DNA from 4 places in the Halomonas sp. Mc5H-6 genome. Region 2 is predicted to be linked to each of the others. Evidence: predicted binding sites of a transcription regulator. Region 2 holds the regulator's gene; each other region holds the start of a gene.
What was found. The regulator sigma-54, encoded in region 2, starts transcription at its own class of promoters, with help from an activator protein. The targets are predictions, from matches to a motif close to TGGCACNNNNNTTGCTNT.
Positions count from the first base shown of each region.

Region 1: a site for sigma-54 is predicted at 2,198-2,215, ahead of amt (ammonium transporter). Genes of this name have one in related genera too.
Region 3: a site for sigma-54 is predicted at 6,177-6,194, ahead of NH395_RS05165 (nitrate reductase). Genes of this name have one in related genera too.
Region 4: a site for sigma-54 is predicted at 3,295-3,312, ahead of NH395_RS10215 (sugar phosphorylase). Genes of this name have one in related genera too.

Region 1 is NZ_JAMXSI010000001.1:552,761-560,620, forward strand. It holds gene amt (ammonium transporter) at 1-2,068, opposite strand, end outside; gene NH395_RS02605 (FAD-binding oxidoreductase) at 2,393-3,634, shown strand; gene NH395_RS02610 (putative motility protein) at 3,707-3,916, shown strand; gene NH395_RS02615 (peptide chain release factor 3) at 4,174-5,763, shown strand; gene NH395_RS02620 (TatD family hydrolase) at 5,784-6,560, shown strand; gene NH395_RS02625 (folate-binding protein) at 6,568-7,530, opposite strand; gene NH395_RS02630 (hypothetical protein) at 7,741-7,860, shown strand, end outside.
Region 2 is NZ_JAMXSI010000001.1:194,754-202,613, reverse strand. It holds gene NH395_RS00915 (HAD hydrolase family protein) at 1-142, shown strand, start outside; gene lptC (LPS export ABC transporter periplasmic protein LptC) at 157-735, shown strand; gene lptA (lipopolysaccharide transport periplasmic protein LptA) at 739-1,233, shown strand; gene lptB (LPS export ABC transporter ATP-binding protein) at 1,244-1,993, shown strand; gene NH395_RS00895 (RNA polymerase factor sigma-54) at 2,098-3,519, shown strand; gene raiA (ribosome-associated translation inhibitor RaiA) at 3,606-3,914, shown strand; gene NH395_RS00885 (PTS sugar transporter subunit IIA) at 3,919-4,392, shown strand; gene rapZ (RNase adapter RapZ) at 4,470-5,351, shown strand; gene NH395_RS00875 (HPr family phosphocarrier protein) at 5,413-5,682, shown strand; gene pmbA (metalloprotease PmbA) at 5,704-7,044, opposite strand; gene yjgA (ribosome biogenesis factor YjgA) at 7,140-7,658, shown strand; gene tldD (metalloprotease TldD) at 7,664-7,860, opposite strand, start outside.
Region 3 is NZ_JAMXSI010000002.1:390,985-398,844, reverse strand. It holds gene NH395_RS05185 (ABC transporter ATP-binding protein) at 1-43, shown strand, start outside; gene NH395_RS05180 (hypothetical protein) at 341-589, shown strand; gene NH395_RS05175 (bifunctional protein-serine/threonine kinase/phosphatase) at 630-2,354, opposite strand; gene cobA (uroporphyrinogen-III C-methyltransferase) at 2,357-3,256, opposite strand; gene NH395_RS05165 (nitrate reductase) at 3,216-5,936, opposite strand; gene NH395_RS05160 (FAD-dependent oxidoreductase) at 6,615-7,860, shown strand, end outside.
Region 4 is NZ_JAMXSI010000006.1:38,616-46,475, forward strand. It holds gene ribE (6,7-dimethyl-8-ribityllumazine synthase) at 1-311, opposite strand, end outside; gene ribBA (bifunctional 3,4-dihydroxy-2-butanone-4-phosphate synthase/GTP cyclohydrolase II) at 341-1,498, opposite strand; gene ribD (bifunctional diaminohydroxyphosphoribosylaminopyrimidine deaminase/5-amino-6-(5-phosphoribosylamino)uracil reductase RibD) at 1,543-2,727, opposite strand; gene nrdR (transcriptional regulator NrdR) at 2,724-3,200, opposite strand; gene NH395_RS10215 (sugar phosphorylase) at 3,345-5,108, shown strand; gene dsbG (thiol:disulfide interchange protein DsbG) at 5,268-6,011, shown strand; gene NH395_RS10225 (DUF6691 family protein) at 6,024-6,443, opposite strand; gene NH395_RS10230 (YeeE/YedE family protein) at 6,440-6,901, opposite strand; gene ylqF (ribosome biogenesis GTPase YlqF) at 7,080-7,860, shown strand, end outside.

The DNA.
Region 1 (7,860 bases), 360 kb from region 2:
CAAGTTGGCGAGTGATGCTGACGTCCTGGAAGACCGCTACTGCGCCCAACGTAATGCCGCTGCGCGAGCGAATCGGGGCGGCACTGTGTTGAATGGGCGTTCGCTGTCCGTCGCAGTGCTCAAGCCAGCCGTCCTCGGTGGAATGAATGGCGCGGTGCTGGGTGAGTACCTGGCGCGCCGGGTTGCTGAGTAGACTGCCGGTTTTGTCGTCGATGAGGCGATAAATCGACTGGATCGGTTTTTCACGAGCCTCGCGAAGGTGCCAACCGGTCAGCCGCTGGGCTTCGCTATTCATGAAGGTGATCAGGCCGCTAGCATCGCAGGTGATGACGCCATCCCCAATCGAGGCCAGGGTCGTTCTGGCCAGGTCCCGCTCGCGGTTTAACTGTTCCTGCAGGCGCTTGCGTTCGGTAATGTCGCGCACCATGCCGGAACGTTCCGAGTCCGAACCGCTGGCTCCTTCGCTGATCTGGACTTCCAGATAGCGGACTTCCTGAGTGGCGGAGCGCAGCTTGATTTCATGGCGTTCACCCGGCGCCAGGTTGGTGCGCTCCAGTAAGCGGCTGACAGGGGTGCCTATCATCTGCTCGGCTTGAACGCCAAACAGCTGCTCCGCACCCGGGTTGAGGCTGGTGAGTATCCCGTTGGCCTGCCAGGTAAGCACGCCGTCACGCAGGTTGTGAAGCATCACCCGGGTATGGCCGATAGCGCTTTCCAGGGCCGCCGCGACACGGTTGTAGCCTGCGGCAATCTCGCCCACTTCAGAAAAAGGGTCTGCCTCGATGCGCTGGCGCATGTCGCCCTGTTGTTCATGGCGGCGCATGTGTTCCAGCAATTGGGTCAGTTCGTTATGGGTGCCGTGTTCGGCGAGGTTTAAGCCCATTTTTTCATCTTCAGGGCTAACCCGAAGCGGAAAATAGCGCCCGGAGATACGAAACAGCAGCCACGCAATACCAAAACTCCAGAGTCCGCAGATAACGACGCCCAGCAGCTGCACACCGGCCTGTTCCACCGTGCCCAGCCCAGTCCCCAGCGCCTCGGGGTCGGCTATCCAGGGCAGAGCGAGCGTGCCCCAAATGCCGGGAACCAGATGCGCCGGAATAGCGCCTACGGCGTCATCGATGCGGTGGTTGAGCAGCCATTCGCTGGTGATCACCATCAGAACACCGCTGACAGCCCCGAGGCCCAGTGCCGCTGACATCGACACTGCATGGGCTCCTGCGGTAACAGCGACCAATCCGGCAATGGCGCCGTTGATGGCATACATGACGTCGGCATAGCGGCGGGCTCGCCAGCCCATCAGCATGGCGGATAGAATGCCCCCTGCGGCGCCCAGGACCGTATTGGCGAGAATGCCGGGTACCTGGCCGTTGATGGCCAGCGTGCTGCCGCCGTTGAAGCCAAACCAGCCGAGTATCATGAACAGCGCCCCCAGCATGGCGAGGGGCAGGTTGCCCGCCGGAAAGGCAGTGGGGGGTTGGTTTTGGTTGAAGCGTCCCTGGCGAGGGCCGATGGCGAGAACGGCCGCAAGCGCGACCCAGCCCCCCACGCTGTGAACGACGGTGGAACCGGCAAAATCCACAAACCCCAGCGAAGCGAGCCAGCCGCTTTCCCCTCCCAGTAGGCCGGCCCATGCCCAGTGCCCGAATACGGGGTAGATGAGTAGCGCTATCCAGAGGGCGGTCCAGAGGTAGGTAAAAAACGGCATTCTCTCGGCGACGGCGCCTGCCACAATGGTCGCCGCGGTAGCGCAGAACATGGCCTGAAAGATGAATAGCGTGATTACCCAGCTGGATGCTGAGTTGAGTTGCCACCCGAACAGGCTTGTGCCCAGCCAGCCGCTTTCCGAGACGCCGAACATCAACCCGAAGCCCACCAGCCAGAAGACGCTCAGTGCAATGGCAAAATCCGCAATATTCTTCATCGCGACATTGATGGCGTTTTTGCTGCGGGTTGTGCCCGCTTCCAGGCATAAAAAACCCGCCTGCATGACAAAGACCAGTGCGGCTGCCCATAATACCCATAGTGTATCGAGCAGTTCTGTATCGATGATGGGGGTAAGTGGCATGGTGGCATCCTTGTTCTTTTTTGGTGCGCTGCAAGCTCTATTTGGGTGCATGGCGCACGGCGAAGCGTGGTTAAGGCGGCGCTGAATTAGCGCCTTTTGCCATAATGATGGTCCTCGCGGTAATAAGGCAAAGCAATTGCTGTGCCGTAATACCGAACGCTTTCGGTTTTTTTGTTTTTGGCGATATTAATTTCTGATTTTTTTATTAAAAACAGTTTTTTAGACTGTATTAATGCTTCTTTATCAGTGCTATTTTTTAGGTAACTAGGCGTGCGGTGTGACTGACCTGCGTGTCGTGCAATTTGTCGATGGGAGGGTGTTTCAATGTCGCGTCATGCGGTGGTGTTAGGGGCAGGTATGGTAGGTGTCAGCATTGCATGGCATCTGCAGCAGCGGGGGATTCAGGTCACTCTGATGGACCGACGCCAGCCAGGCCGGGAAACCTCCTTTGGCAATGCCGGTATTATCCAGCGTGAAGCGGTAAAGCCCTACCCCTTTCCTCGCGATTTTAAAACCATCCTGAGCGTGCTGCCCAATCGACGCGTGGATATTCGCTATCGTACTGGCGGTATGCTGGAGGCGGCGTCGCCGTTATTGAGCTATTGGCATCATTCCTCGCCGCGTCGCTACCGCCAGATCGTGCCGGAATATGCCTCCTTGATTCAGCTGTGTCTTAAAACCCATGGACCGATGATCGAGGCCGCGGGTGCCGAGGACCTGGTGCGTCGCCAAGGCTGGCTGGAGATATATCGAACGCCTGAGAAGCTGGCCAAGCGCGCGAAAGAGGCCGAAGAAATGCGGGACCTCTACGATGTGCAATTTCAGGTGTTGGATCGACAGGCGTTGCTAGACAAACAGCCCGACCTTGGCGATGAAATCATGGGGGCCATTCACTGGCTTGATCCCTGGACAGTCGCTGACCCTGGCGCGTTGGTGGCCGCGTATGCAGCATCATTCGTCGCCAATGGCGGTCAGATTGTGCAAAGTGACATTCAGTCGGTCACCCAGCGTGAAGCACAATGGTGTGTGACCACCAGTGATGGAGAGGTGGTCGCAGACGATGTCGTAATGGCGCTGGGACCCTGGTCAGGCGAGTGGCTCAAAGGCTTGGGCTACCGCTTCCCGACCTTCGTCAAGCGGGGATATCACATGCATTATGCCACTCAAGCACCGGCTCGGTTGCAGTACTGGTTGATGGATGCCGAGGTAGGCTATTTGCTGGCGCCCATGAATGCAGGCATTCGGCTGACCACCGGTGCCGAGCTGGACCGCCTTGAGTCACCGGCTGATGAAGGCCAACTAAGCGCGGCGGAAAGCGCTGCACGACGTATTTTCCCGCTGGCTGAGCGTCTTGATGAAGCCGCCTGGAAGGGCGCACGCCCGTGTCTTCCGGATATGAAGCCGGTGATTGGCCCCGCGCCTCGGCATAAAGGCCTCTGGTTGGCCTTCGGACACGGTCATCAAGGGTTTACCCTGGGACCGGCAACGGGCTACCTGCTTGCTGACATGATGGAAGGCAAGACGCCCGCCATCGACATGGCGCCCTTCAGGGCCGAGCGTTTTTAGAGAGTGTGTTTTGCGTGTTGTCGTGCCATTTGCTAGTCTCCTAGTATATTCGTACTACATTGAGGTGACCATATGGATGTAGCCGTCAGTAATGCGGTGAGCACAGCGCTTTACATGAACCAGGCCCAGAGTGCTGAACAGGCTCAGATGCAGGTATTCAAGGAAGCATTGGATACGCAGGCGCAGCAGGTGACTGACATCATGGCGTCCGCCGATACCGGTGCACAGCCTGATCTGGCAAAAGAGGGCACCGTGGGAACTCAGGTCAACACCTTCGCCTGATATTCCATTGGTTAGCGACAGCTTAAAAAAAAACGCCGGTCTTCCGGCGTTTTTTTATGGCCGCTTATTCGCGTCTGGCGCCTCTCCATGGTGCCCGCTGTTCACGACAGGAGGCTGCGTTCTAACCCGTCCCCAAACCGTCCTCTTGTGGCCCAAGATTGTCTGCGAGGGTACAATTGCCAGCAATGCCATATAGCTCGGCCACTGACACTTGGCATCCATGTGTCTGGCTGAGTACACGCTAATGATGAGGCCCGATGAAAGATACCCAATTAGCCCAGGAAGCCGGGCTTAGAAGAACCTTTGCTATCATTTCCCACCCCGATGCCGGTAAAACGACCATTACTGAAAAGATGCTGCTGTTTGGCAATGCCATCCAGCTGGCCGGTTCGGTGAAAAGCAAGCGTAATGACCGTCATGCCACCTCGGACTGGATGAAAATGGAGCAGGAGCGGGGCATCTCGGTGACAACCTCCGTGATGCAGTTTCCCTACGGAGGACGCATCGTTAACCTGCTTGATACGCCAGGTCACGAGGATTTCTCTGAAGATACCTACCGTACCCTGACAGCGGTGGACTCTGCCCTGATGGTGATTGACGGTGCTAAAGGCGTCGAGGACCGGACCATCAAGCTGATGGACGTCTGTCGTCTACGCACCACGCCGATTCTGACCTTCATCAATAAAATGGACCGCGATATCCGTGACCCCATCGAGGTGATGGACGAAGTCGAGACGGTGCTCAATATCCAGTGTGCGCCCATGACATGGCCCATTGGCATGGGACGGCATTTCCGTGGGGTGTATCACCTGTACAACGATGTGGTTCATCTCTACACCCAGGGCCAGGGCAGTCGTATCCCCGAGGACAAGCGTATCGAGGGGCTGGATAATCCCGAGGTAGACGAAGTGCTGGGTGAAGAGCAGGCCGAGGAACTGCGCATGGAAGTCGAGCTGGTGCGCGGCGCATCCCATGAGTTCGACCTTGACGCCTATCGCCGTGGGGAATTGACGCCCGTCTACTTCGGAACCGCGATGGGTAACTTTGGCGTTCGCGAAATGCTGGATGGCTTTGTTGAATATGCACCAGCCCCCCAGCCCCGGGAAACCGATGTGCGGGATGTCCCGGCTGACGACCCTCGTTTTACGGGCTTCGTGTTCAAGATCCAGGCCAATATGGATCCCAACCACCGTGATCGTATCGCTTTTCTGCGGGTGTGCTCGGGCAAGTACGACAAGAACATGAAAATGCGCCATGTGCGTATCAACAAGGATGTCAAGATTGCCGACGCGCTGACGTTCATGGCCTCCGACCGCTCCCAGGTGGAAGAAGCCTGGCCTGGCGATATCATTGGCCTGCACAACCACGGCACCATCCAGATTGGCGATACGTTTACCGTGGGCGAGAATATGCGCTTTACCGGTATTCCACACTTTGCGCCGGAGCTTTTCAAACGCGTTCGCCTGAAAGATCCGCTTAAAATGAAAGCCTTGCAGAAAGGCCTGCAGCAGCTCTCGGAAGAAGGCGCTACGCAGGTCTTCATGCCGATCGACAACAATGACCTGATCCTGGGGGCCGTGGGGACGCTGCAGTTTGACGTGGTGGCGCACCGCTTGAAGGAAGAATACAAGGTGGATTGCCTGTATGAAGCCGTCAATGTGCAGACGGCCCGCTGGGTGTATTGTGAAGATGCCAAGATGCTGGAGGAATTCAAGCGCAAGGCAAGCGCCAACCTGGCGATCGATGGCGGGGGCTACCTGACCTACATCGCGCCGACTCGCGTCAACCTGCAGATGACCCAGGAGCGCTGGCCGGACATTCGCTTCCAGCCGACACGCGAGCACTAGCCTGGCAATACGAGGCGACCATGCTGATTGATGCCCACTGCCATCTTGATTTTACGGAGTTCGATCCTGATCGTGATGCGGTCATGGCAGCCGCGAGAGGCGTGGGGGTCAAGCACTTTATCGTGCCGGGGACGACCTGCGCCCGTTGGCAAGCCGTGCTGGCGCTTGGGGAGCAACACCAGGATGTCAGCGTTTGCGCGGGCCTTCATCCTTACTTTATGGATGAACACCGTGACCAGGATCTTGCCCGATTGGCGTGCTTGCTGAATGAGCGTTCCGAGCTGGTTGCCGTCGGCGAGTGCGGGATTGATGCACGCTTCGACGCTACGCTCGATGCCCAGTGGGCGTACTTCGATGCCCAATTGACCCTGGCCAAGCAACATGCGTTGCCGGTGGTCGTGCACTGTGTCAAAGCCAACGACACCGTCGCCAAACGGCTTCGCCAGCGCACGCTTTCCAGGGCCGGGTTGATCCACGCCTTTGCCGGGTCTTACGAACAGGCCAGGAAGTTTGTGGATCTCGGTTATGTCCTTGGGTTGGGGGGCGCGGCGAGCTATCAGCGGGCAAAGCGCTTGCACCGCGTTATCAGGGCATTACCCGATGACAGCTTTGTGCTGGAAACGGACAGCCCCGATATGCCGCTCAGTGGCTACCAGGGCCAGCGCAATGAACCCTGCCGGGTGAGTGACGTCTGCGATGTCGTGGCAACATTACGCGGACAAACACGCGAGCATGTCGCCGCCATCAGCAGCGCCAATGCTGCCCGCCTGTTTCGACTACCCTATGCCGTCGATTAACCAGCCTTCAATTCGCCAGGCCCATGGCAAGTTGTTCGGGGTCGAGCCGTTCGATAGGGTAGGGAAGGTCAAGCAGTGCCAAGCGGGCCTCCCCGATATAAACGGGCATGGCCTCTTCCATCACCTTGGTATTCATGACGGCTAGAAGCTCGATGCTGCCTGTTTCGCTCACGGCGCTGTTAACGACTTCGCCGACGGCCTTGCTGGCTTCATTGATGACCGTGTCCCCGGTTGTCGGCGTCTCGCTATTCGCAAGTTCAGCGCGCACCAGGCGTTTTTTTACCTGACCGCGGAAATGGGCCCGGGCAACGACTTCCTGACCGGTATAACAGCCTTTTTTGAAGCTGATACCGCCAAGCGCTTCCCAGTTGAGCATCTGCGGCAGGAAATGGTCCTGCTGTGCCTCGGTCAACCATGCCAGGCCGCTGCGAATGTCGGCCAGTTGCCAGGCCGCCCGGCCGCCTTCATCGTCAAGGGCCTCGATCAGGGTGTCGTCTTCCAGGCAGAACAGCCAGCGTGGTGTATCCCCTGGATAACATAGCACGCTGGCGTGCGAGTTTGCGGATTGAGTGCCTGGCGCCTTGGGTAGGGGGAGATCCAGCGTTTCCGCGATTGAGCGGGCATTTTCTCCCGCGCCGACCAGCGAGAGCTCGGCAAGTGGGGTCAACTCCGCTTTATAGAAAGCAGCAAATTTTTTCAAATGGCTGGTCAGCGTTTCCAGCAGCGACTCGCTGAGAAGTAGCCGATAATGACTGTCGCCTATCTTCATCAGTTGAGCATTCGCCAGCACGCGCCCCTTTGGCGTGCAGAAACAGGTGAGGGGCGCAAAGCGCCCGTCGGCCAGGCTGACCTGAGCGCTGGTTTGCCCTTGCAAGAATTTCTCGGCATCGGGGCCTTGGATATCCAAGGCCGCCAAGTGGTGAAGGCGAATACCGCTGTTAAGGGCATCGAGAGAGGGAACGGTCGCCATGACAACTCCTGTTGAAGGGGTGGCTGAATCGTGATGCGAATCAATTTTACCTTAAGTGTGGGCGATGGGCCGCGATTGCAAGGTCCCCGCCGCATGCTAGACTCGTTGTCTGTATCAGTTTTGCATAGGACAATATCAATCCGCTCGGAGAGCCAATAATCGTTGGCATTGACCCGTGACAGTACAATGTATTTGAAACAAGGCTAGCCAATGGCACAGCAATCATTAACCTTTCACGGGGTCAAATCCGCTGAACAGGTCAATCAGATTACCACAGCGCTGATGATGCTCGACGGCGTGGACAGCGCTGAAGTGGGCCGCTATGGCGCT
Region 2 (7,860 bases):
CGCCCCTGACTACATGCACACCCACGCTGACTGGGTCACCGAACGCCTGGGGGGACACGGCGCTGTCCGCGAAATATGTGATACGTTGCTTGATGCTCAGGGTCACTGGGGCGCGGTTGTCGATACTTACCTACACGGCTGAGGCACTATCTATCTATGCTAAAGACATGGCCTACGCGTCTGGGACTGGCACTCATCGTGCTGGCTCTGGGCGGCTTGCTGGTATGGCTGGACCCGGGCGGCCTTCAAACCGTTCCGACAGACCCGGACGCCCGTGCCGAGGAGCCAGGCCACGTCCTCCACAACGCCGAGCTGACGCTGTTTGATGAGCAGGGGAATATTCAGCAGGGATTAACCACGCCTCGCCTGGTGCATACTCCCCAATCCGCCTCGACACTCGCCGAGACGCCGCATGCCACGCTTTATGACAGCGAGCGGCGCGTCTGGAACGCCACGTCAGAGATAGGTACGCTTAATACCCGTTCTCAGGAGCTGACGCTTTCGGGCGACGCAAGATTGATCGCCCCTGAAGAAGGCTGGCAGCTTGACACGGACGTTCTGCACTATGAGGGGAAAACCGCCCATGCGTGGAGTGACACTCATGTGCTGCTCCAGCAACCACCCCAGCGCATGACAGCACGGCGTATGGATGCATGGCTCAACGAGGAGGAAGTGCGGCTTGAAGGTGACGTTCAAGGCCACCACCCTCCGGAGACGCAACCCGGACAGGAATGAAACATGAAAGCGTTTATCTACACGGCGATGGCGGCTGCCTGCCTAGTGCCCTTTTACGCGACGGCGGATAACCACCAGCAGCCAGTTGAAGTCGTCGCCGACCAGCTTGACCTGGATCAGCGCGCAGGTACAGCGGTCTACACCGGCGACGTCGAAATTCGCCAAGGCAACATGCTGATACGAGGCGACGAAGTGGAAATCCAGCGTAACGAAGAAGGCGAGCTCTCCCGGGCCACAGCGCTGGGCGAACGAGCGTATTTGCGGCGCCAGCCCGAGGACCAGGATGGCCCGATGGAAGGCTGGGGTCGGCGGGTGATCTACCATGTCGCCGAGCGCCGGGTCGAGTTGATTGATCGGGCGGAAATCATCCAGCAAGGCGACCGCTTCACCGGGGGACGCCTGGAATATTTCATCGACCAAGAGGTCGTCAAGGCGCGTTCCGATGTCGACAATCAAGAGTCGCAGCGCATTCGCATGACGCTGCAACCCGAAGGTTAAGGAGAGCCAGATGGCCGTTGCCGACAACAGCGCAACACGAACGCTATACGCCCGTCATTTGGCAAAAAGCTACAAACGCCGGCGCGTGGTGAAAGACATCAACCTGGATATCTCACAGGGCAGCATCGTCGGCCTGCTCGGCCCCAATGGCGCTGGCAAGACCACGTCATTCTACATGATTGTCGGCCTGGTCAAGGCAGATGCGGGCAGCGTTGGTATTGATCAACTCGACCTTTCCCGAGCGCCCATGCACGAGCGCGCCAAGGCAGGCATTGGCTATTTGCCCCAGGAGGCGTCGATCTTCCGCAAGCTTTCCGTCGCCGACAACATCATGGCCATTTTGCAAACCCGAAACGACCTGGACCGCGCCGGACGCGAAGCGCGCCTGGAAACACTCCTGGAAGAGTTTCATATCACCCATATCCGCGACAATATGGGCATGAGCCTTTCCGGGGGCGAACGGCGCCGCGTCGAGATCGCAAGGTCCCTCGCCACCGAACCTGCGTTCATTCTGCTGGATGAACCTTTCGCGGGTGTAGACCCCATCTCCGTAGGCGACATCAAGTCGATCATCCGCGCCTTGAAGGACCGTGGCATTGGCGTCTTGATTACCGACCACAATGTGCGCGAAACACTGGATATCTGCGACGTGGCCTACATCGTCGGCGACGGGCATATCATCGCCAGCGGTTCCCCGGACGCTATTCTTGACAACCAGGAGGTACGTGACGTTTACCTAGGTGCTGATTTTCGTCTCTAAAGCCCTTAATGGCATATTTATTGCCAATGGCATACTTATTGCACTTGCACCCGATCACAACTCGCACTAGGGTGGATGCTTTCCGATAAACGAGTGGTTCTCAGATGGTCATGAAAGCTTCTCTTCAACTGCGGATCGGCACCCAGCTCACCATGACACCTCAGCTGCAGCAGGCGATTGCCCTGCTACAGCTATCAACGCTCGATTTACGCCAGGAAATTCAGCAAGCGCTCGATGCCAACCCCATGCTCGAGCAGGAAGACGAGTTCAGCGAAAGCGAACAAGCCGCCAGCGAGCCGGAAGAAGGCGAGTGGGCAGATAGCATTCCCAAGGAGCTGTCCGTCGACAGCGACTGGTCAGATACCTATCAGGATTCGGCTGGCAGCGGCAGCACAAGCAGCGACGGGCCTGACTTCGAGCGCCAGGCAGCCGGGCAAAGCCTTCATGGTCACCTCCTCTGGCAACTCGCCATGACCGATTTGAGCCAACGCGAACAGTTAGTGGCCGAGAGCCTGATTGATGCGCTGGATGCTAACGGCTATCTCACCCAACCCCTTAACGACATCCGCGAAGGACTGCGAGATCAGGGCGTGGAAGGCCTCAGCCAGCGCGAGGTCGAAACCATTCTGCTGCGACTGCAACAGTTCGAGCCCACCGGCATCTTCGCCCGCGATCTTCGCGAATGCCTGATGCTTCAGCTCGCCGCCCTGCCCGACGACACCCCGCTGCTGATGCCTGCCCGGCGGCTGGTCCGCCAGTTCCTGGAAGCCCTGGGCAAGAACGATCAGCGTCTCCTCAAGCGGCGACTCGGTCTGGACGACGCGCAACTCGATGACGTCATCCAACTGATCAGAAGCCTGGACCCGCGCCCCGGCAGCGTTTACAGCGCCACTGACGATAGCTACGTGATTCCCGACCTGGTGGTTCACCACGATAACGAAGGCTGGCACCTCGAACTCAACCCCGAGGCCTTGCCCAAACTCAGGATCCAACCCGATTACGCCAGCCTGATCAAGCGCGCCGACAAAAGCCAGGATAACCAATTTCTCAAGGACCACTTGCAGGAAGCCCGCTGGCTGATCAAAAGCCTCTCCAGCCGCAACGACACCCTGCTACGCGTTGGGCGGGAAATCATTACCCGCCAGATCGGCTTTCTCGAACACGGCGAAGAAGCCATGAAGCCGCTTATCCTGGCCGATATTGCCGATGCGGTGGAGATGCACGAATCGACCATCTCTCGTGTCACCACCCAGAAGTTCATCCATACACCGCGGGGCATTTTCGAGCTTAAATACTTCTTTTCCAGCCAGATCAGTAGCCAGGACGGCGACAGCCACTCCAGTACGGCCATTCGTGCGCGCCTCAAAAAACTGATCCAGGAAGAACCCCCCGGCAAACCCTTGTCGGATAGCCGTCTGGTCACCCTGCTGGAGGAAGCCGGCATCCACGTGGCCCGACGCACGGTCGCCAAATATCGCGAAGGCATGGGGATCCCGTCTTCAAGCGAACGACGCCGTTTGCGGTAGAAAAACGGAAACTCACTACAAGGGCTTTGCTTAACGCCAAAAAGGGTTACAATCGAAGAACAGTCCGACGGATAAGGAGTACGTCAATGCAAGTCAATATCACCGGTCATCATGTAGAACTGACTGACGCCTTGCGTGACTATGTCAACGAAAAGTTGGAACGCGTTGAGCGCCATTACGACAACATCACCACCGTACAGGTAACGCTCTCGGTCGAAAAAGAGCGTCAACAGGCCGCCTGTACGCTGCACGCTGCAGGCGCTGACTTGCATGCCGAGGCCCTCGATAATGACATGTACGCCGCCATCGACGCCCTGGCGGACAAGATCGATCGACAACTCGTTAAGCATAAGGAAAAAGCACAAGCCCGCGCCCAGGGCGCAGGTGTGCGTTAATTCAATGACGTTGGCCACAATCCTCCCCCCGGAACGCGTTCTCTACGATGTGCCCGGGGGCAGCAAAAAACGGGTGCTGGAATTTTTCAGCACCTTTATCGCACAAAACATTCCCAGCCTCGACAGCCAGGAAGTGTTCAGCCGTCTGATCGGCCGTGAACGCCTCGGCAGTACGGGGATTGGTAACGGCGTGGCGATTCCCCATGCGCGAAGTCCGCATTGTGATTCGCCCATCGCCGGCTTTCTCAAACTCAATGAAGCGGTCGACTTCGACGCCATTGACGGCGACCCGGTTGACCTGGTGTTTGTTCTGCTCGTGCCTGAAGAAGCCGACGATACGCACCTGGCACTGCTGGGCCAAGTTGCCTCCATCATGAATGATGCCGACACGCGCCAGCAGCTACGCAAGTCGGGTAGTCAGCGTGAATTGCTGGACCTCATCTCCGCCAAGATACGCGAACAGGCTGCCAGCCTTTAAAAAGGCGAGGCGCTTATGGACCGTCCTAATCCCGGGTCGCTTGTCCAAGTCGCTTGACCGCAAGCAAGAGAGCCTTCATGCAACTCGTCATTATTAGTGGCCGATCAGGGTCAGGCAAATCGATAGCCTTGCAGGCGCTGGAAGATCTGGGTTATTACGCTATTGATAACCTGCCCGCCATGCTGCTGGATTCACTGGTTGAGGAGTTGCGCGATCAGGGCGGTCGCACCCACCTGGCCGTCAGTATTGACGCACGCAACCTGCCAGGCGCACTTGCCAAGCTTCCCGAACTGCTCAAAGAGCTTCGGCAGCGGACCATCAAGTGTCAGATCGTGTATCTCACCACCGACGCACGCATTTTGCTGGAACGCTATTCAGCCACTCGCAGACGGCACCCGTTAACCCGCAACAGCAGCCTCACGCTAGAAGAAGCCATCGACAAAGAAGAGCAAACGCTGCACGAGATTCGCGATCTGGCCGATTTGACCATCGACACGACCCGGCTTTCGGTGCATGACCTTCGTCGCCGCATCACTGATCAGGTCGCCCATCAGCGGCGCGACCAGCTAACGCTGACTTTCGAGTCCTTCGGCTATAAGCGCGGCGTTCCGCTGGATGCGGATATTGTCTTTGATGTCCGCTGCCTGCCCAACCCCTACTGGGATCCGGCGTTACGGGGCTCCACTGGCCGCGACGCTGATATCATTGCGTTTTTGTCCAGTTACCCACTGGTCGATGACATGACCCGCGATATCGAGGCCTGGCTTGAACGCTGGCTGCCAGCCTATCAGCACAGCCAGCGCAGCTACATGACGGTGGCGATTGGCTGTACCGGCGGTCAGCATCGCTCGGTTTATATCGCTGAACAACTGGCGCAACGCATCGCCAATCTGCTGGGTGAAGTACATTTACGCCACCGCGAGCTGGGCTTGCAATACACCGTCAACGCGCCGCTTTAGTTCGAGCCACGTTGACAACCATCATCTATCGCGAAGACCCTCATAGCCAAAAGGAACCAGGGTGCCAGAACGTAGACTTACCCTCACTAACCAACGCGGCCTTCACGCGCGGGCCGCCACAAAGCTTGTGCAATGCAGTCAGCAATTTGACGCCAATGTCCGCGTTTATAAACAGCAGCAGGAAGCCGATGCCGCCAATATCATGGCGCTGCTGATGCTCGCGGCCCCCTGTGGCACGGAGCTATGCATCAAAGCAGAAGGCAATGACGCCGAACAGGCCCTGGATGCCATTCAATCGCTGTTCGACGCCCGCTTTGACGAAGACAAGTAAAACCCCGTCTGCAACGATCGGCTAGTTGCCGGCGATGGTCATGCCATCAATCAGCCAGCTACCGGAATGGATACTGCCGCGGCGGTCAATGTCATCACCCACGCCCACCAGCGCACCGAACATACGCTCCAGGTTACCCGCGATGGTGAACTCTTCGATAGGGTATTGCACCACCCCGTTTTCGACCCAGAAACCGGCTGCACCGCGGGAATAGTCGCCCGTGACACCGTTAATGCCCTGCCCCATCAGCTCGGTCACCCAGACACCGGTGCCCATTTGCTCGAACAGGGCGGCCGGGCTGGATAACGGCGCGGTAATGCGCAGATTGCGTGCGCCCCCGGCGTTTCCGGTCGTCTTCATGCCCAAACGCCGTGCGCTGTAGGACGACAGCATATAGCTCGCTATCTGGCCGTTTTCGATAAAGCGGTTGTTGCGCGTTTGAACCCCTTCCCCATCAAAGGGAGAGCTTGCCGTCGCACCAATCTCCATCGGTCGTTCTTCAAGGCTAAACCAATCGGGAAACAGCGGCGTATTGAGTCGGTCACACAGAAACGAAGCCTGACGGTATAGCGCGCCGCCTGCCAGCGCGCCCATCAGATGGCCCACCAGGCCACTTGCCAGACTTGGATCGAACAGCACCGGATAAGTGCCCGTTGGCGGACGCCTGGCCCCCAAGCGGCGCAGGGTACGCCTGGCCGCCTCGCGCCCCACGGCGGCCGGGTCGGATAAATCGTCAGGGTTGCGCGCCGAGGTGTAGTCCATATCACGCTGCATGCCTTGTTCGTCTTCAGCAATCAACACGCAGGAAAGTGAATGTCGACTCCCTTTTTGGGTGCCGACGAAGCCATGGCTGTTGGCGTAAACGCGCACGCCTTCACCGCTCGATAGCGAAGCACCATCCGACTGAGTGATGCCTGTCACTTCGCGGCCCGCTTGCTCACAGCTCAGCGCCAGCTCGATGGCCCGGTCGGTGGTTAACGCCCAGGGGTGATGGACTTTCAAATCAGGGATATCGGTCGCCATAAGCGCCGCATCGGCAAGACCTGCCGACGGGTCCTCACCCGTATAGCGAGCAATCGACAGGGCCTTTTCCACGGTTGCCAGCAGCGATGCCTCGCTGGCATCCGTGGACGACGCGCTACCCTTACGCTGTCCCACATACACGGTGATGGCAATGCCCTGATCACGGGAAAGCTCGACGGTTTCCACTTCGCCCTGGCGGACACTGACGCCAATTCCCTGATCGACACTTGCCCCCACCTCAGCGGCATCTGCCCCCATCCGTTTAGCCATCGCCAGGGCACTTTCAGCACGCTGGATGAGCAGTGCCTGTTGGGCTGATGCGTCGAACGCTTGAGCCATACAATCTCCTTAACCACCGACATTGTCGGTAGATCCATATTGAGCATCGCGGCCTGATATAATAAGGCCACGAATTCTGTTGATGAGAACCTACGATGCCAAAACAACGCCCCGAGCCCCTAGACGACGACATGGCAGAGCGCCCCAGCAAGTCCCAGTTGAAGCGCGAAATGCATGCACTTCAGGCATTGGGGGAAACACTGATTGCCATGCAGCCCGCCGAGCGGGCGCGTTTCCCGCTATCCGATGACATGCTGCGTGCCATCGACGAGACCGCTCGCATTCGTTCCCATGAAGGGCGTCGGCGGCATATGCAGTACGTCGGCAAATTAATTCGCAAGGAAGACCTTGCCGCCATTCAGGCCGTGTTCGACAACATCGAACAAGAAAAGCAGCATCGCGACCATGCGTTTCATCGACTTGAAAAATGGCGTGACCGGCTAATCGATGAAGGCGACCCGGCCGTTGAGCAGTGGCTCAACGAGCACCCGGACACCGACCTTCAAACCCTTCGCCAGTTGATTCGCAACGCCAGGCGCGAGCGTGATCAAAACAAGCCGCCCACCAGCGCTCGCAAGCTTTTCAAGTTTTTACGCAACACCGCTGAGCTTTAGTTTTTTCAAGACTGCGTGCCGCCGACGGTCAGCTCGTCGACCTTCAGCGTCGGCTGACCGACACCCACCGGCACGCCCTGGCCTTCTTTACCGCAGACGCCAATGCCGGTATCCAGCGCCATGTCATGGCCGATCATCGAGACACGGCTCATGGCGTCAGGGCCATTACCGATCAGCGTCGCGCCCTTCACCGGCGCCGTCA
Region 3 (7,860 bases), on a different contig from region 2:
CTATGCCAAGCTGTTTCGACTTCAGGCGGCGGGTTACAGATAGCTAACTAAACTTGACGCTCTCATGAGCATCGGTTATAAGGTAAGAGCTGCCTTTTAAAGGCAGCTCTTATTAACGAGACTTTCTCAGAGACCTCACCATGCGCTGGCAAATCCCCGCGACACGAATGAACAAGCTACATCGCATTATGAATAATGCGGTATCAGCTTGTTGCTGTCGCGCGCCAGGGATGTAGTGAGGAAATTGGCCGCGGCAAGTGTCGCGGCCATTTGTTTTATCGTTACCTTTGATATTTCCTGATCGCGATGTTGCCCGGCCTCCCAACCCAGGAGACCGACAATGGCATTCGCAACCCTTACCCGCAAACTACTCAACGCTTTAAAGCACTCGCGCACGCAGCGTCGGCTTTATGAAGATCCGCGTTTTCATGATCCCCACCTGCTAAAAGATATCGGCTTACGCTGGGAGCAGGGCCAACTGGTATCCATTCACGGGGTAGAGGAAACAGACCAGCGCAACCAGCGCCATCAGGCTGAAACCCGTGACGCCCACGAAACATGTCCATACTGCGGGAGTCGGCTGACATAGCGATCGCCCCGGTCACCAGCAGTGGCCGGGGCGTTTACGTTTATTCAGGCATATTGACCAAAAGCACCACGATAATGACACCCAGCAAGGCACACAGCCACTGCCAAAAACGCACCGGGTCGCGCTCCAGGAGCGGCGGGCGCGATTGCTTCAGGGTGCCTGGGCTTGGCGAGCGCAGTTCGAAAATAAACTCCGAAAGCGCCGGGTAGCGGTGTTGAGGATTCGGATGCAGGGCTTTTTTGAGCACCTCATCCACCCAGGCGGGCAGCTCACGGTTTTCACTCAGCGCCGATTGGTAAGCAAGCTTGCGCTGGGCAGCCCGGGTACGGGTTTTGGCCACCGCGGTGCCGTAGGGCAGCGTACCGGTCAGCATCTGGTAGGCAATCACCGCAAGGGAGTAAAGGTCCGACCTTGGGGTTCCACCTTCGCCCAGAAAATACTCTGGCGCCGTGTATTGCGCCGTGCCGAGAATATCCTCACCATCCGCCTCGTCGGCTTCAGCAATGCCCGCCACCCGGACGGCTCCAAAATCAATCAAGCGCACCGTTCCATGGCGATCGATCATGATGTTGTCCGGACGTACATCCTGGTGGAGCATTTCCAGGCGGTGGAAGGCACGCAAGCCTTTGGCTACTTGCTCGATAATACCGCGGACCTCGACCAGATCGGGCTCAGGGTGGTCACGCATCCACTGGGTCAGGGTCTGCCCATCGATATACGCCCATACGCTGTACAGGTAACGCCGGGGCTTTCGCTGCTCGGGCGCCGAGAGCACATGGGGGTTGTCGATACGCCGGGCGATCCACTCCTCACGCACGAAACGCTCGACGCTGGCGGGGTCTTCGGCAAGTTCGGTGGATAACGTTTTCACCACGACGTGCTGCCCGCTTTCCGGGTCGTGCGCCAGATACACATGGCTGCGGGCGCTGGCGTGCAGGGAGCGTATGATGCGCAGGCCGTCCAGCTCGCTGTTGGGACGAAGCTCGGGTGGCGATGGCAACCCGCCCAGCGCATCGTATAGTTCATCGGCGTCCCGGTCGGGCAGCGTTTCGATGCGCACCAGTTGGACCGTCAGGTTATCGTCGCTGCCATTGGCCAGCGCCGCGTGCACCAGTGCCTGGGCAGCCACGTCCAGGTCGGCGGCATTATCCTGGATCATCGCGGTCATGGCTTGGGGAGACAGCCACTCGTACACGCCGTCGGTGGCCAGCAAAAACACATCGCCTTCGCTGAGCGACACCGCACGATAATCGAGCTCCAGGTGCTGGCTTGCCCCCATGGCGCGGCTTAGATGGCTCACCTCACGGGAGGCCCAGAAGCGATGGTCTTCGGTCAGTGGCTCCAGCGAACTGCCCGCCAACTGGTAAATACGGCTATCACCGACATGAAACAGGTGCGCGGTGGCCGATTTAATCACCATGGCGCTCAGCGTACAGACATAGCCGCGGTCCATGTCGTAACGGTATTGGCTCTGCCGGGTTTGCGCATACAGCCACGCATTGGTGGCCTGAAGCACGCGCTGGGCCGCATTCTTGACACTCCAGGAGGAAGGCGTGGCGTAGTAATCGCCAAGAAAGCCACCCACCGCGGCTTCGCTGGCCTCACGACTCACCGTGCTGCTGCTGATGCCATCGGCCAACGCAATGGCGATGCCCTTATGACGCTGCTGGGCACCGTCGGGCAAATAGGCGCCATAAAAATCCTGATTGCTCGGCTTACGGCCTTTATCGGAATACTGGCCCAGGGAAATGCGCAGCGTTGCCATACTCAGTAAGCGGCGTTATGGATATCGAGAGCCGCCGGGCTTGTCGCCACACGCGTCACCACGCTGCCCACCATTATCACACAGGGTGACGGTAGCGGTGAGGCGGCGAGCTGTAAGGGCATATCCGAAAGCGTGCCCACTAACGACTGCTGGTCCGGCTGGCTGGCGTTGGCCACCAGCATGATCGGCCAGTCATCGGGCAGACCCGCATCGCGCAGGCCAGCGCAGATCGCCTCGACCTTGGAAAGCCCCATGTAGAACACCAGGGTTTCGTCACGCCGAGCAAGCGCCGACCAGTCCGGGGTGCCGTCTTCACGGCACAGCTGGGCGGTGACAAACCGAAGCTGCTGGGCGTGGCCCCGGTCGGTCAGCGGAATGCCCATGCACGCCGCCGCCGAAGACGCCGCCGTAATTCCCGGGACGATCGTGGCGGGTACATGAGCGGCAGCCAGCGCATCCAGCTCTTCGCCCATACGGCCAAAAATGGCCGGGTCGCCACCTTTAAGGCGCACCACCGACTTGCCCGACCTGGCAAGCGTGACCATCAAGGCGCCAATCTCGGCCTGTGGCATGCTGTGGTGCCCGCTGGCCTTGCCCACATAATGTCGCTCGGTGCCACGTGGAATCAGCGCCAGCACGTCGTCGCCCACTAGCCGGTCGTACACCACGGCGTCTGCCTGGCCCAACAGGCGAGCCGCCTTGAGCGTCAGCAGCTCGACATCGCCACTACCGGCCCCGACCAGATATACATGCCCAGGCTGACAATCGCCCTTGAGCGGCAGGCGATTCGACGTATAACGGTCGAGTTTCTCCCCCCCTACCCAGCCTGGATTGAAACGACTCACCAGCCGCGCCAGGGAATTACACCACTTCATGAGCGGAACTTTGCTTAGCGCGTGCATTGGGGCGCTCCTCTTCCAATAGCGATTTCAATTCAGGAATGCAACTGCCGCACTGGGTCCCGCAGGCAAGCCGTGCGCCCAGCGCCTCCACGCTGGTGTCGCCATGCCGGATGGCGTCAACAATCGCGGTTTGGCCCACCTGATGGCAGCTACAGATCACCGGGCCAGTATCCGCCGCGCCGTCATCACAGCCTGCCAACAGGCGCCGACGATGGGTATCGTCGATACGGTCATCGTTAAAACGCGCTTCCAGCCAGGCGAGGCCAGGTAGCTCATCGGGCGGCCCTACCATCAACCACCACTTGAGTTGGTCATTTTCCACACCGGCCGCGCGCAGGCCACCCTTCGCGACATCTTCGCACCAAAGCGCTGGTGGTGCGGGCAACCACGCCGCCAGCGTGGCAAACCAATCGCTAACGGCCGTCGCCCCTGCCAGTTGCCAGCGTTGGCAGCCGCGCATAGGGATATGCGTCCAATAGTCGCTTTCGCACCAGGCGGGGCGTCCCGCAGGCATGACGCCGTTATCGGCAACGAGCAGCGTTGCCTCCCAGGCAGGTGCCAGGGGTGCCAGCGCCACGGCGCCATGCTTGGCTTCGGGCTGGCCGGAGATCGGGTCCATGATACGCTGAATCAAGGCGCTGCTGCGTGCATTCTGGCTGAAACAATCCGTCCAGTGAATAGGCACGAACACCTCGCCGCGACGCTGGGCCTTGGATACCCTGGCACGGGCCCGGTATTGCCCCGTGGCGGCGGACAAGACGGCGAGCGACTGATCCTTTATGCCCGCTTCGGCGGCATCGTCAGGGTGGACATCGATAAAGGGCTCAGCGCGGTGATTCATCAGCCGCGGCGAGCGGGCGGTGCGCGTCATGGTATGCCACTGATCGCGTATCCGCCCGGTGTTGAGACGCAAAGGATACGCTTGGCTGAGCCTCTGTTCGGGCCCCCGCGGGGTAATCGGCAGCAACCTGGCGCGGCCGTCAGGCGTGGCAAACTGCCCATCTTCAAACAAGCGGGCTGTCCCGTTGGGGGCCTGGGCATTTACCGGCCACTGGATCGGCGTAAGCGCGTCATAGCCGTCGCGGCCTAGGCCCGCGAGGCCTGAAATATCGAACAGCCGTTGGGTAGTAGTGGCATTTTCAAAGCCTGACAACCGTGCGTGCTCGTCGAATATTTCGCTTGGGTGGGTGTAATCAAACGCCTCCGTAAAGCCCATCTGCTTGGCAACATCGCAGATGATCTGCCAGTCGTGGCGGGCCTCGCCGGGCGGCGGCAGCATGCCCCGCTGGCGCGAAATACAGCGCTCGGAGTTGGTCACCGTGCCGTCTTTTTCAGACCACCCCGACGCGGGCAGCACGATGTCGGCGTAGGGCAGCAGGTCGGTATTCGCCGCGCAATCCGAGACGATCACCAGCGGACACTTTTCCAGTGCCGCCCTCACGTGGGCGGCATCGGGCAGGCTAATCGCCGGGTTGGTGGCCATCACCCAGAGCGCTTTTATCTCGCCACGCGCGATGGCGTCAAACAGCTCAACCGCTTTGTAGCCAGGGCCATTCGGCAACGTGGTCACCAGGTTGTCGGTGGCCCAAAAGCGGCTGACCAGATCTCGCGCCCCGGGGGTGTCGTAATCCATGTGCGCCGCCAGTTGGTTGGCCAGGCCGCCCACCTCGCGTCCGCCCATGGCATTGGGCTGGCCGGTAATCGAGAAAGGCCCTGCCCCCGGCAGACCGATTTTGCCCCCCGCCAGGTGGCAGTTGATGATCGCATTGCACTTGTCGGTGCCGCTGGACGACTGATTGACCCCCTGGGAGTAAAGCGTTACCACGTGCAGCTGGCTGGCAAACCAGTAGTAGAGGGTTTCCAGGCGCTCGGCATCGACCTCGCAGGCAGCCGCCACCTCAGCGATGGAACCAGCCGATTGCCGGGCGGCGCTTAGCGCATCGTCAACGCCTTGGGTATGGCGCTCCAGATACACCGTGTCCAGCTTGTTCTTGGCCGCCATCCAGGCCAGCAGGCCGTTGAACAACTCTGCGTCGCTGCCGGGTTTAATACCCAGGTAAAGGTCGGCGATTTCGCAGCTTTCGGTCACGCGGGGGTCAATCACCACCACGCGCATCAACGGGTTACGCTCTTTGGCAACCTTGATGCGCTGGTAGAGCACCGGATGGTTCCAGGCCAGATTGGACCCCACCAGCACGACCAGTTCGGCCTCTTCCAGGTCTTCATAGTTACAGGGCACCGCATCGGCACCGAAGGCGCGCTTGTACCCCGCCACCGCCGAGGCCATGCACAGCCGCGAGTTGGTATCCAGATGCGGCGTGCCCAAGAAACCTTTAAACAGCTTGTTGGCAACGTAATAATCTTCCGTCAGCAGCTGGCCCGAAAGGTACGCCGCCACACTTTGGTTGCCATGCTTGGCCCGCAGGGTGTTTAAGCGTTCGGCGGTGACACTTAAGGCCCGCTCCCACGAGACCTCTTCGCCATCTACACGCGGCTTGATCAGACGCCCCTGCTCGCCCAGCGTTTCGTGCAGCGCTGAGCCTTTGACGCACAGCCGCCCGAAATTGGCGGGGTGTTCACGGTCGCCCTCGACAGCACTCAGCGTGCCATTCTCCGCCATGGTCGCGTTAACGCCGCAACCAACGCCACAGTAGGGGCAAGTCGTTTTGACTTGGTGCATGATGACTCCTCGGCAAATTGCAAACGCCGCCCATAAAAAAACGCCCAGGCCGCTGACCCTGTTGCGCAAAGCGCGAGGCGATCAGCTGGCTGGACGTCGTTGCCGCAGCGGGCACCGCTAAAGGTGCCAAACATATTGTGTAAAGAAACTTATTTGTCTAACAACGTTATTGGGCTTATTCGCTGCCACTGTTTTTTGGTGAACGCACTGCAATGCGCGTTTGTTGCTTGTACTCGTAGGGTTGCAAACCCTAAGCCATTATTCGGAATCGCCTAAATTATTATTTAAAAACAGCCACTTAAATATAAAACCCTGCCTTCTTCCTATCATCAGCTTACCCCTCTGGCACCTTAAACTTGCGTACTGAAAGTGCAGCTCACCCTCCATGGCGCACCAACAGCGTGCACAAAGCTACAAGGAGCGGCCCCTCTGCATTTCTGATGCGCTTACTCAACATGATGAAAATAAACCAAAAAAAAAGAATACCCCGGAGTTGGCCGCTGACTTGCTACTAGTTAGATATATAACTTGTTGGCAGCCAATGGCGGCGGCCACGCGTTAATCAACGTAACCGGGCAACGACGCCCCTGACCTGTTCATCCTGCTCGCAGGAAGCGCATGTGTCAGGGGCGTTTTTGTTTGGAGCGAATCACCATCATGCAAGATGAGGAGCCACCCATGGAAACTTTTTCCCGGTGCTCACCCGATGACCACCTGGTCATCATCGGCAACGGCATGGCCAGCCACCGGTTGGTGGAAGCGCTGGTCAATCATCCTCAACGCCCCAGAGCCATTACCGTGATTGGGGAAGAGCCGGTGCCCGCTTACAACCGCATTCTGCTTTCGCCGTTGCTTGCTGGTGACATGCAGCCAGAGGCGCTAACGCTGCGCGACGCTGACTGGTATCAGGACAACGGCGTAACGCTCAAGCTGGGCGAACGCGTCGAGCACATCGACCGTGACAGCCGCACACTGGCAACCGACGCAGGCGAAACCCTCTACTATGATCGCCTCGTGCTGGCCACCGGCTCACGCCCGTCGCTTCCCAAGGTGCAAGGTATAGCGCTGGATGGCGTCCATGGCTTTCGGGACCTGGACGACGCCGCAACGCTGGAGGCCATTGCCCAACAAGGCGGCCATGCGCTGGTAATTGGCGGCGGACTACTGGGCCTGGAAGCCGCTGAAGGGCTACGCAAGCGCGGCCAGGGACTGCAGGTAAGCGTTTTACAACGCAGCGACCGGCTGATGAACCGCCAGTTGGACGCTACCGCCGCCAATCTGCTGAAAGCCTCGCTGGTTGAGCGCGGGCTTAACATCGTCACCCAGGCACAGCTGGCAAAACTCGAAGGCGACCCGACCGGCCGCGTCTGCGCTGCCATCCTGAATGACGGCCGTCGACTGCCCGCCGACAGCGTGATTATCGCCGCCGGCATTACCCCCAACGCCGAATTGGGCCAGCAGGCCGGGCTTACCACCGACCGTGCCGTCAAGGTCGACCGCCATCTCACCACCTCCGACCCGCATATTTTTGCCTTGGGCGAATGCTGCCAGTTCGAGCAGCATACCTATGGGCTGGTCGAGCCTATCTGGCATCAGGTCGAGGTGCTGGCGGCAGTGCTTTGTGGCGACGCGGGGGACGGTTATCGCGAGGTGCCCACCGCTACCAAGCTGAAAGTCAGCGGCGTCTCGCTTTTCGCGTTTGGCCCTACCGAGGCAGCGCCCGAGCACGACGTCTTGTGCTACCACGACCCACACCGGGGCGATTACCGGCGCGTGTTACTGCGCGACGGCCGCATTGAAGGCGCCGTGCTGTACGGCGACACCCAACAGGGCCCCTGGTATTTCGAGCAGGCGCTGGCGGGGCACGACCTCAGCGGCTTCCGTCAGGCGCTGCTGTTTGGTGCCGCGGATGTCGAGGTGCTGC
Region 4 (7,860 bases), on a different contig from region 2:
TTGAGAGCGGTATTGCAGCCGCCCGCCACATACTCAAAGTGCGGCGTACCACCCCGAATCACCGCCCCCAGAGCGATGACCGCGTCAGGTTTCACCACCTTGAGGACACGCTTGACGGCCAGCGGCAGTTCCCAGGCGCCGGGGACATGCACAATGTCGATGTGCTCCATATCAACGCCATGGCGAACCAGGCTGTCGACGGCGCCCTCCACCAGACTATCGACGACGTGGTGATTGAAACGGCCAACCACGATGACATAACGGCCATCAACGTCGACAAAGGTACCTTCAACTTGAGAAAGGGATTGCATCAATTTATACCTGCTAAAGTGTATACCGGCTAAGAGGTGGACTCATCGGACATATCGTTCGGACCCAGCCGCTCGACGACTTCCAGGTCAAAGCCGGAAAGTGCCGAGAACTTCCAGGGCGAACTGAGCAAACGCATTTTACCCACACCAAGATGGCGCAGTATTTGCGAGCCGGTGCCGATCGTTAAGTAATTACCTGCGCCGTCAGAATCGCTGGTGCGGGGCTGGCGCACGCGCTCCAGGAAGATATCCAACTGGTCTTTAAGGTCTTGATTCGGGCGCCCGTCATCAATCAGCACCAGTACGCCCGCGGGGGCCTCGGCTATTTCGACAAGCGCTCGCTGGGCATCCCAGCGACATTGCTCGCCTTTGGTCAGCCCCAGCACATCGCGCAACGTGTCGGCCAGGTGGACCCGCACCGTCGTAGGCTGTGCGGGTGTTGGCTGGCCGTTGACCAGGGCCAAGTGATGCGCGCCCTGAATACGGTCGCGAAACACATGCAGCATCATCTCGCCCTGGGTGGTCATGATCGGCGAGGCTTCGATAGGGTCGACTGTCTGCTCATTGACGATTCGGTAGTGGATCAAATCGGCAATGGTGCCCATCTTGATGCCGTGCTCTTCAGCAAATGCTTCAAGCTCGGGACGGCGCGCCATGCTGCCATCGTCATTCATGACCTCGCAAATTACACCACTCGGATCACAGCCCGCCAGGGCCGCCAGGTCGCAGGCGGCCTCGGTATGGCCGGCACGACGCAACACACCGCCGGGTTCGGCCATCAGCGGAAAGATATGCCCCGGCTGGACGATATCCGTGGGCTTGGCATGCGGGGCGACAGCGGCCTGGACGGTCCGCGCCCGGTCGGCGGCGGAAATCCCGGTGGTCACGCCTTCGGTCGCTTCGATCGACAGGGTGAACTTGGTGCCAAACCCCGAACCGTTGTCACGGACCATCAGCGGTAGATTCAGCTGCTCGCAGCGCGCCCGTGTCATCGGCAAACAGATCAGGCCACGGGCAAAACGCGCCATGAAGTTGATATGCTCCGCCTGGACTTTTTCGGCGGCCATGATGATATCGCCTTCATTTTCGCGATCCTCGTCGTCCATGAGGATCACCATTTTGCCCTGGCGAATATCGTCGACAAGTTCAGCAATGGGGGCTAATCCCCCAGAGGAAGCGTGCGCCATGGAATCTCCAATAAAAATTGTCGCAATGGGTGCGATTTCGCGCGTCAGGGTACCTTGGTATCGTCGCTCGTGCCAGTCACCAACGGCGAAGCGATAATCCGCCAATCCTGTCCAACGGCCCGCATATCGTGAATAGTGAGGCGCTGCTGGTCGGCCATCTGGGTGAGCCCTGACAGGGTAAACAAGGGTCTGGCATCGCCACCCAGCAGCGTCGGCGCAACAAACAGCTGCATTTCATCGATCAATCCCGCGCTGAGCATGGCACCGGCGAGCGTGGCGCCGGTCTCGACCAGCAGTTCATTGACATCTTCATTGGCCGCCAGCCACTCAAGCAGAACAGACAGATCCACCCGGCCCTGGGCATCAGCGGATAACACCTGTACCTCTGCCCCTGCGTCAATCAGTCGCTCGTGCTTTTCAGCCTCCCGGGAAGTGGTAACGACCAGGGTGCGTCCGGGGGCTCGTAAACAGGCGGCGGCCAGCGGCAGCCGCAACCGGCTGTCGACAATCACCCGCAGCGGCTGGTGGCTGGCGATATCAGCGGCATTATCCAAACCAAGCTGCTCGGCACGAACCGTCAGTCGTGAATCATCCATGATGACGGACTCCACGCCACTCAGGATCGCACTGGAACGAGCGCGCAACCGTTGGACCTGGGCGCGCGCTTCGGGGCCGGTAATCCATTGGGATTCCCCCGACCCCATTGCGGTGCGACCATCGAGGCTCATCGCCATCTTCATGCGCACAAAAGGACGTTGGTTTGCCATGCGGGCGATAAAGCCTGGGTTGAGCGCGCGGGCGTCCGCCTCCAGCAACCCAACTGACACCTCGATCCCCGCTTCTTCCAACAGGCGAATCCCCCGGCCGCTGACCTGGGGATTGGGGTCGACCATGGCGACCACCACTCGCGCTACCTGGGCTTCTTGCAGCGCCAACGCACATGGCCCGGTGCGCCCCGTATGCGAACACGGCTCCAAGGTGACATAGGCGGTCGCCCCACGGGCACTGCCGCCCGCGGCAGTCAAGGCGTTGATTTCCGCATGCGCCTCACCCGCATGGCGGTGATAGCCCTCGCCCACCACCTCACCGTCGCGAACCAGCACGCAGCCGACACGGGGGTTGGGGTCGGTGGTATACAGACCGTGCGCGGCCAGCACCAGCGCGCGGGCCATATAACGATGGTCATCGGCACTGAACTGATTATCGACGCTAGACAAGGTGGCACTCACGATGAGGGCCTGCCGTCGGCAGGCTCCTGGGACAGGCGATCAATCTCAGCCCGGAATTCATCCAGATCCTGAAATTTGCGATACACCGAAGCAAAGCGAATGTAAGCCACCTGATCGAGGGTTTTCAACGCCTGCATGACCGCCTCACCAATGTCGCGGGCATCAATTTCCCGGTCTCCCCGTGCGCGTAATGTCTGGCGTATCCGCTCGACGGACGCTTCAATATCTTCTGCGCTGACCGGCCGCTTTTCGAGTGCCCGGAGCATGCCAGCACGCAGCTTGGTTTCGTTGAAACTTTCGCGTGAACCGTCAGACTTGATGACGCGGGGCATGATCAGCTCGGCGGTTTCGTAAGTGGTAAAACGCTCCTGGCAGCTTGCACACTGACGACGGCGACGCACCTGGTCACCGTCGGCTACCAACCGCGAATCGGTCACGCGAGTATCGTTAGCACCACAAAAAGGGCAATGCATGGCGTTCAACCTGTTGTCGGCCCGTGCAAAGGCGCTGCACGAGAAAGCAAAATACGACCTGTTAATGCGCTATTAACCGATCATTGTAACGTTTTGGCACACAAGCTGCACCGTTTGTAGAAGCCTGTTGACTGGGACACCCTCATGACCGCCTTCGACGATACCGTTCACGCTTATCTGGAGCACCTGTATGGGCCCCGCGCCGCGGAGGTTCAGCGCCGCCTCAACCAACGCCTGGCGCATTTTCGCGCCGCAGCAGGCCCACAGGCCTTCACCGAGCAGCAGGGACAGCCTGCACCATCGTGGAGCGAGAAAGACCAGTGGTTGATCACCTATGGTGATTCTATCGTCGATGACGAGACGCCTCCCCTGGCTGTGCTTGACGACTTTTTGCAGGCGCGTCTCGGTGAACGTATCAGCGGCGTCCACGTACTGCCCTTTTTCCCGTGGAGCAGCGACGACGGCTTTTCAGTGATCCACTATCGGGAAGTGAACCCCGATCTGGGTGACTGGCAACATATTCAAACCCTTGCCCGCCACTACGACCTGATGGCGGACCTGGTGCTCAACCATGTGTCCCGGGAGTCGCTATGGTTTGTCGATTACCTGAGCGGCAGCCTGCCGGGGCGCGATTATTTTATCGAAGTCGATCCCGACACCGATGTGTCAGCGGTGGTTCGCCCGCGCAGCAGCCCGCTGCTGGTGCCAATATCCACCCGCCGGGGGACACGCTATCTGTGGGCGACGTTCTCCGAGGATCAGCTTGACCTCAACTTCGAAAACCCCGATGTGCTGCTGGAATTTGTCGGCATCCTGCTGTTTTACCTCGAGCAGGGCACCCGTATCGTGCGCCTGGATGCCGTTGCCTTTCTGTGGAAACGACTGGGAACCAACTGTATCCACCTGCCGGAAACCCACACCGTGGTTCGGCTGCTGCGTGCCATTGTTGACCACGTTGCCCCCGGCACCCTGCTGATCACCGAAACCAACGTACCGCACCACGAAAACATCAGCTACTTCGGGCTTGACCGCCTGGCGGAAGGCCCGCCCGACGAAGCCCACATGATCTACCAATTCACCTTGCCACCGCTGCTGCTACACACCCTGACGCGGGGCGAAACGCATACCCTGCAAGCCTGGCTGGCCAGCCTGCCGCCGCTGCCCGACCAGTGTACCTATCTAAACTTCACCGCCAGTCACGACGGTATCGGCGTACGCCCCCTGGAAGGCCTGCTACCCGATCACGAACGCGATGCGCTGCTCGAACTGATGCACCGATTCGGCGGCTTTGTCAGCATGCGCAGTAACCCAGACGGCAGCGACACGCCCTACGAAATCAACATCACCTGGTTTGAAGCCATGCAAGGCACGCGCAAAGGCCCCGACCCGTGGCAAATTGCGCGCTTCCTGTGCAGCCAGGCGATCATGCTCAGCCTGCAGGGCATTCCGGCCCTGTATATCCATACCCTGACCGGTACCCTCAACGACGTGGAAGGCGTTGAGCGCAGCGGTCGCTTACGCTCGATCAATCGCCGCCGCTGGCAGCGTCGTGAACTCGATTTACTCCTCGACAGCACTGCCACGCCCACCCACGACGTTTTCAATGCGCTGAGCCGATTGTTGGACTGCCGACGCCAAGAGCCCTGTTTTCACCCCAACGCCGCCCAGCGCGTGCTTGCCTCGGACCCATCGCTGCTGGCCATCGAACGTGGCCCGCTCGCCGACGGTCGCCGCCTGTTGGCGCTTTATAATGTCACCGAGGTGCCACTGTCGTTCGATCAGCTCGGTGATGACGTCCAGCACGCATTATCATCGGTGTCATGGCAGGACCTGAATACCCCATCCTCTGGACAACCCAGCGACCCGCTGCCCCCCTACGCCGTGCGCTGGCTGGTGCATAGCCCCTGATAATCCATCAATAGCATGGAATAGCCGGAAAAAGATGCCGATTCAGGCACTGCGCGTTACGCTATCCCCTCGATTCTGCAACCACCGAGGAAGATTATGCGCGACAGGCTCTCCCTGCCTCAAACGGTATCACGCCATCTTGCCGGACTGGGCGGCACCATGCTCGGTATGCTCATGATGCCAATCGCCCAGGCCGACTCACTCCCCGCCCCCATCCAGGCACTGGCGGACCAAGGTTTGCAGATTCACGGCGAATTTGACGCCCCTGGCGGCATGCGCGGTTTTGGTGCCAGCCGTCAGGGCCAGGAAGTGACCATCTACCTGACCCCTGACGGCGAGCACGCCATCACCGGCTCGCTGACCGACCAGGATGGCGACAACCAGCTCGAGGAAGCAGCGCTGGATAAGCACGTGCGGGCACCGCTCGAAGCACAAACCTGGCAACTCCTCGAAGACAGCTATTGGATTCAGGACGGCCAGCGAGACGCGCCACGGGTGGTGTACACCTTTACCGACCCCAACTGCCCCTACTGTCAGGCTTTTTGGGAGGCCGCACGGCCCTGGGTCGAAGCAGGCGAGGTGCAACTGCGCCATATCGTCGTCGGCATTCTGGACGCCGACAGCCCCGCCAAAGCGGCCACGCTACTCGCTGCCGACGACCCCGCCGCTGCTCTTGCCCGCCATAAGCAGGGCGACCGCATCAGCGCCAGCGCCCAACCCCGAGAAATCGAAGAACAGGTATACAGCAACAATCAGCTGTTCGACGGCCTGGGCCTCTACGCCACCCCCACCAGCGCCTTCAAACGCCAAACCGATGACGGCGTCACCCGTCTGGACCGCGTCGAAGGCATGCCGGATGAAGAGCGCCTGGAGGAAATGATGGGCGGCCCGGCGCCTGATTAAGCGATAGCGTCGTCAGGCGATGCGCCTGGCGATCACCCAGCCCAGCACCATGGTCGCCAGCATCGCCACTAACGGTACCGAAGCACCGCCCAGCGACGCGATGGCGGGGCCCGGACAGTAGCCTGAAAGTCCCCACCCAACGCCGAACAACGCCGCCCCAGTCAACAGCCTGGCATCCAGCCCCTGCTTGCCGGGCAGCTGAAAGCGCTTGGCCAGCAGAGGGGTGGGCTGCTTAAGCACGAAGCGGTAGCCAACAAAGGTAGTAATGACCGCCCCGCCGAGTACGAACATGAGCGTCGGATCCCATTTGCCGGCAACGTCCAGGAACCCTACGACCCTGGCCGGATCGGTCATGCCCGAGACCGTCAGTCCCAGACTGAACAGCAGACCGGCGACATAGCTCGCCGCCATCGTCAGATGTTGCTTGTTCATGCCCCACCTCCCAGGACGTGACGCACGACATAGACGGTCACCAGGGCAGTGCCCAAAAACATGACTGTCGCCGCCAAAGACCGCTTGGAGAGACGCGCCAGCCCGCACACCCCATGACCGCTGGTACAGCCGCTACCCAGACCGGTGCCCAGACCGACCAGCAAGCCTGCCACCAGCATTAGCGGTACGCCGCCCAGCGGCTGGCCGATGACCTCGCCAGGATAATTGACGACGTTGCCCCATCCGGGGCCAAGCCCCATCAATAGCAATGGCCCGCTGATCAGGCCGACTAGAAACGCCGCCCGCCAGGCGCTATCACCCTTAGGCCGCTGGGCGATCAAGTGACCGACAATACCGCTGATACCGGCGATTCGCCCCAGGCTTGCCATCAACCAAACCGCTGATATGCCAATTAAAACGCCACCTATCAGCCCCTGCAGGCTTGATGTCAATTCCACGTACCCTCCTGTTCGTCTATGGCTCTGTTCGTCTATAACGGTCAGTTGCCTATTGATTTCAATAAAATTATATATTTATATCATAATAGCATATAAGGCCAGCTAACGTTGACGACAACCCTTTTGCTCAACACCTTCTGTTAAGATGCACCGCATTAGCAATTTGCAGGAGAAACCCATGCTCGGCTGGTTCCCCGGACATATGAACAAGGCCCGCCGCCAGATCCAGGAGGCGTTGCCGGAAATCGACGTGGTCATCGAAGTGCTCGATGCGCGGCTACCCTACTCCAGCGCCAACCCTATGCTTGCCGAGCTGACTCGCCACAAGCCGGTGCTCAAGATTCTCTCCCGTGCGGACCTGGCCGACCCGGAACGCACCGCCGAATGGGTCGCGTTTTTTGACGCCCAGGACGACACGCGCGCGCTGGCAGTCACCACCACCCATACCCGTGAGCTGAAAAAAATTCCCAAGCTCTGCCACGAACTGGCCGGGGCAGTGCGCGCTGACCGCGATGTCCGCGTTATGGTGATGGGCATTCCCAACGTGGGTAAGTCGACCCTGATCAACGGCCTGGCAAGGCGCAAGATCGCCAAAACCGGCAACGAGCCAGCGGTGACCAAACGGCAGCAGAAGGTCCGCATCGACGGCCGCGTGGCGCTCGTCGACACCCCCGGGGTGCTATGGCCCAAGATTGAAGACCAGGCCAGCGCCTATCGACTGGCGGCAAGCGGTGCCATTCGCGATACCGCGATTGAATACACCGACGTGGCGATCATCACCAGCGCGGAACTGGCCAGACGCTACCCGGATGCGCTGATCGCCCGCTACAAGCTCAAGGCACTACCTCCCTATGCGCCATCCAGCACCCATGAGGTCGACGCTGACGGTCCGCAAAAGCCTGATTTCTTGGCAATCGCAGGCTTTGACGGCCAGGCCATCCTCAAGGAAATAGCGGGCA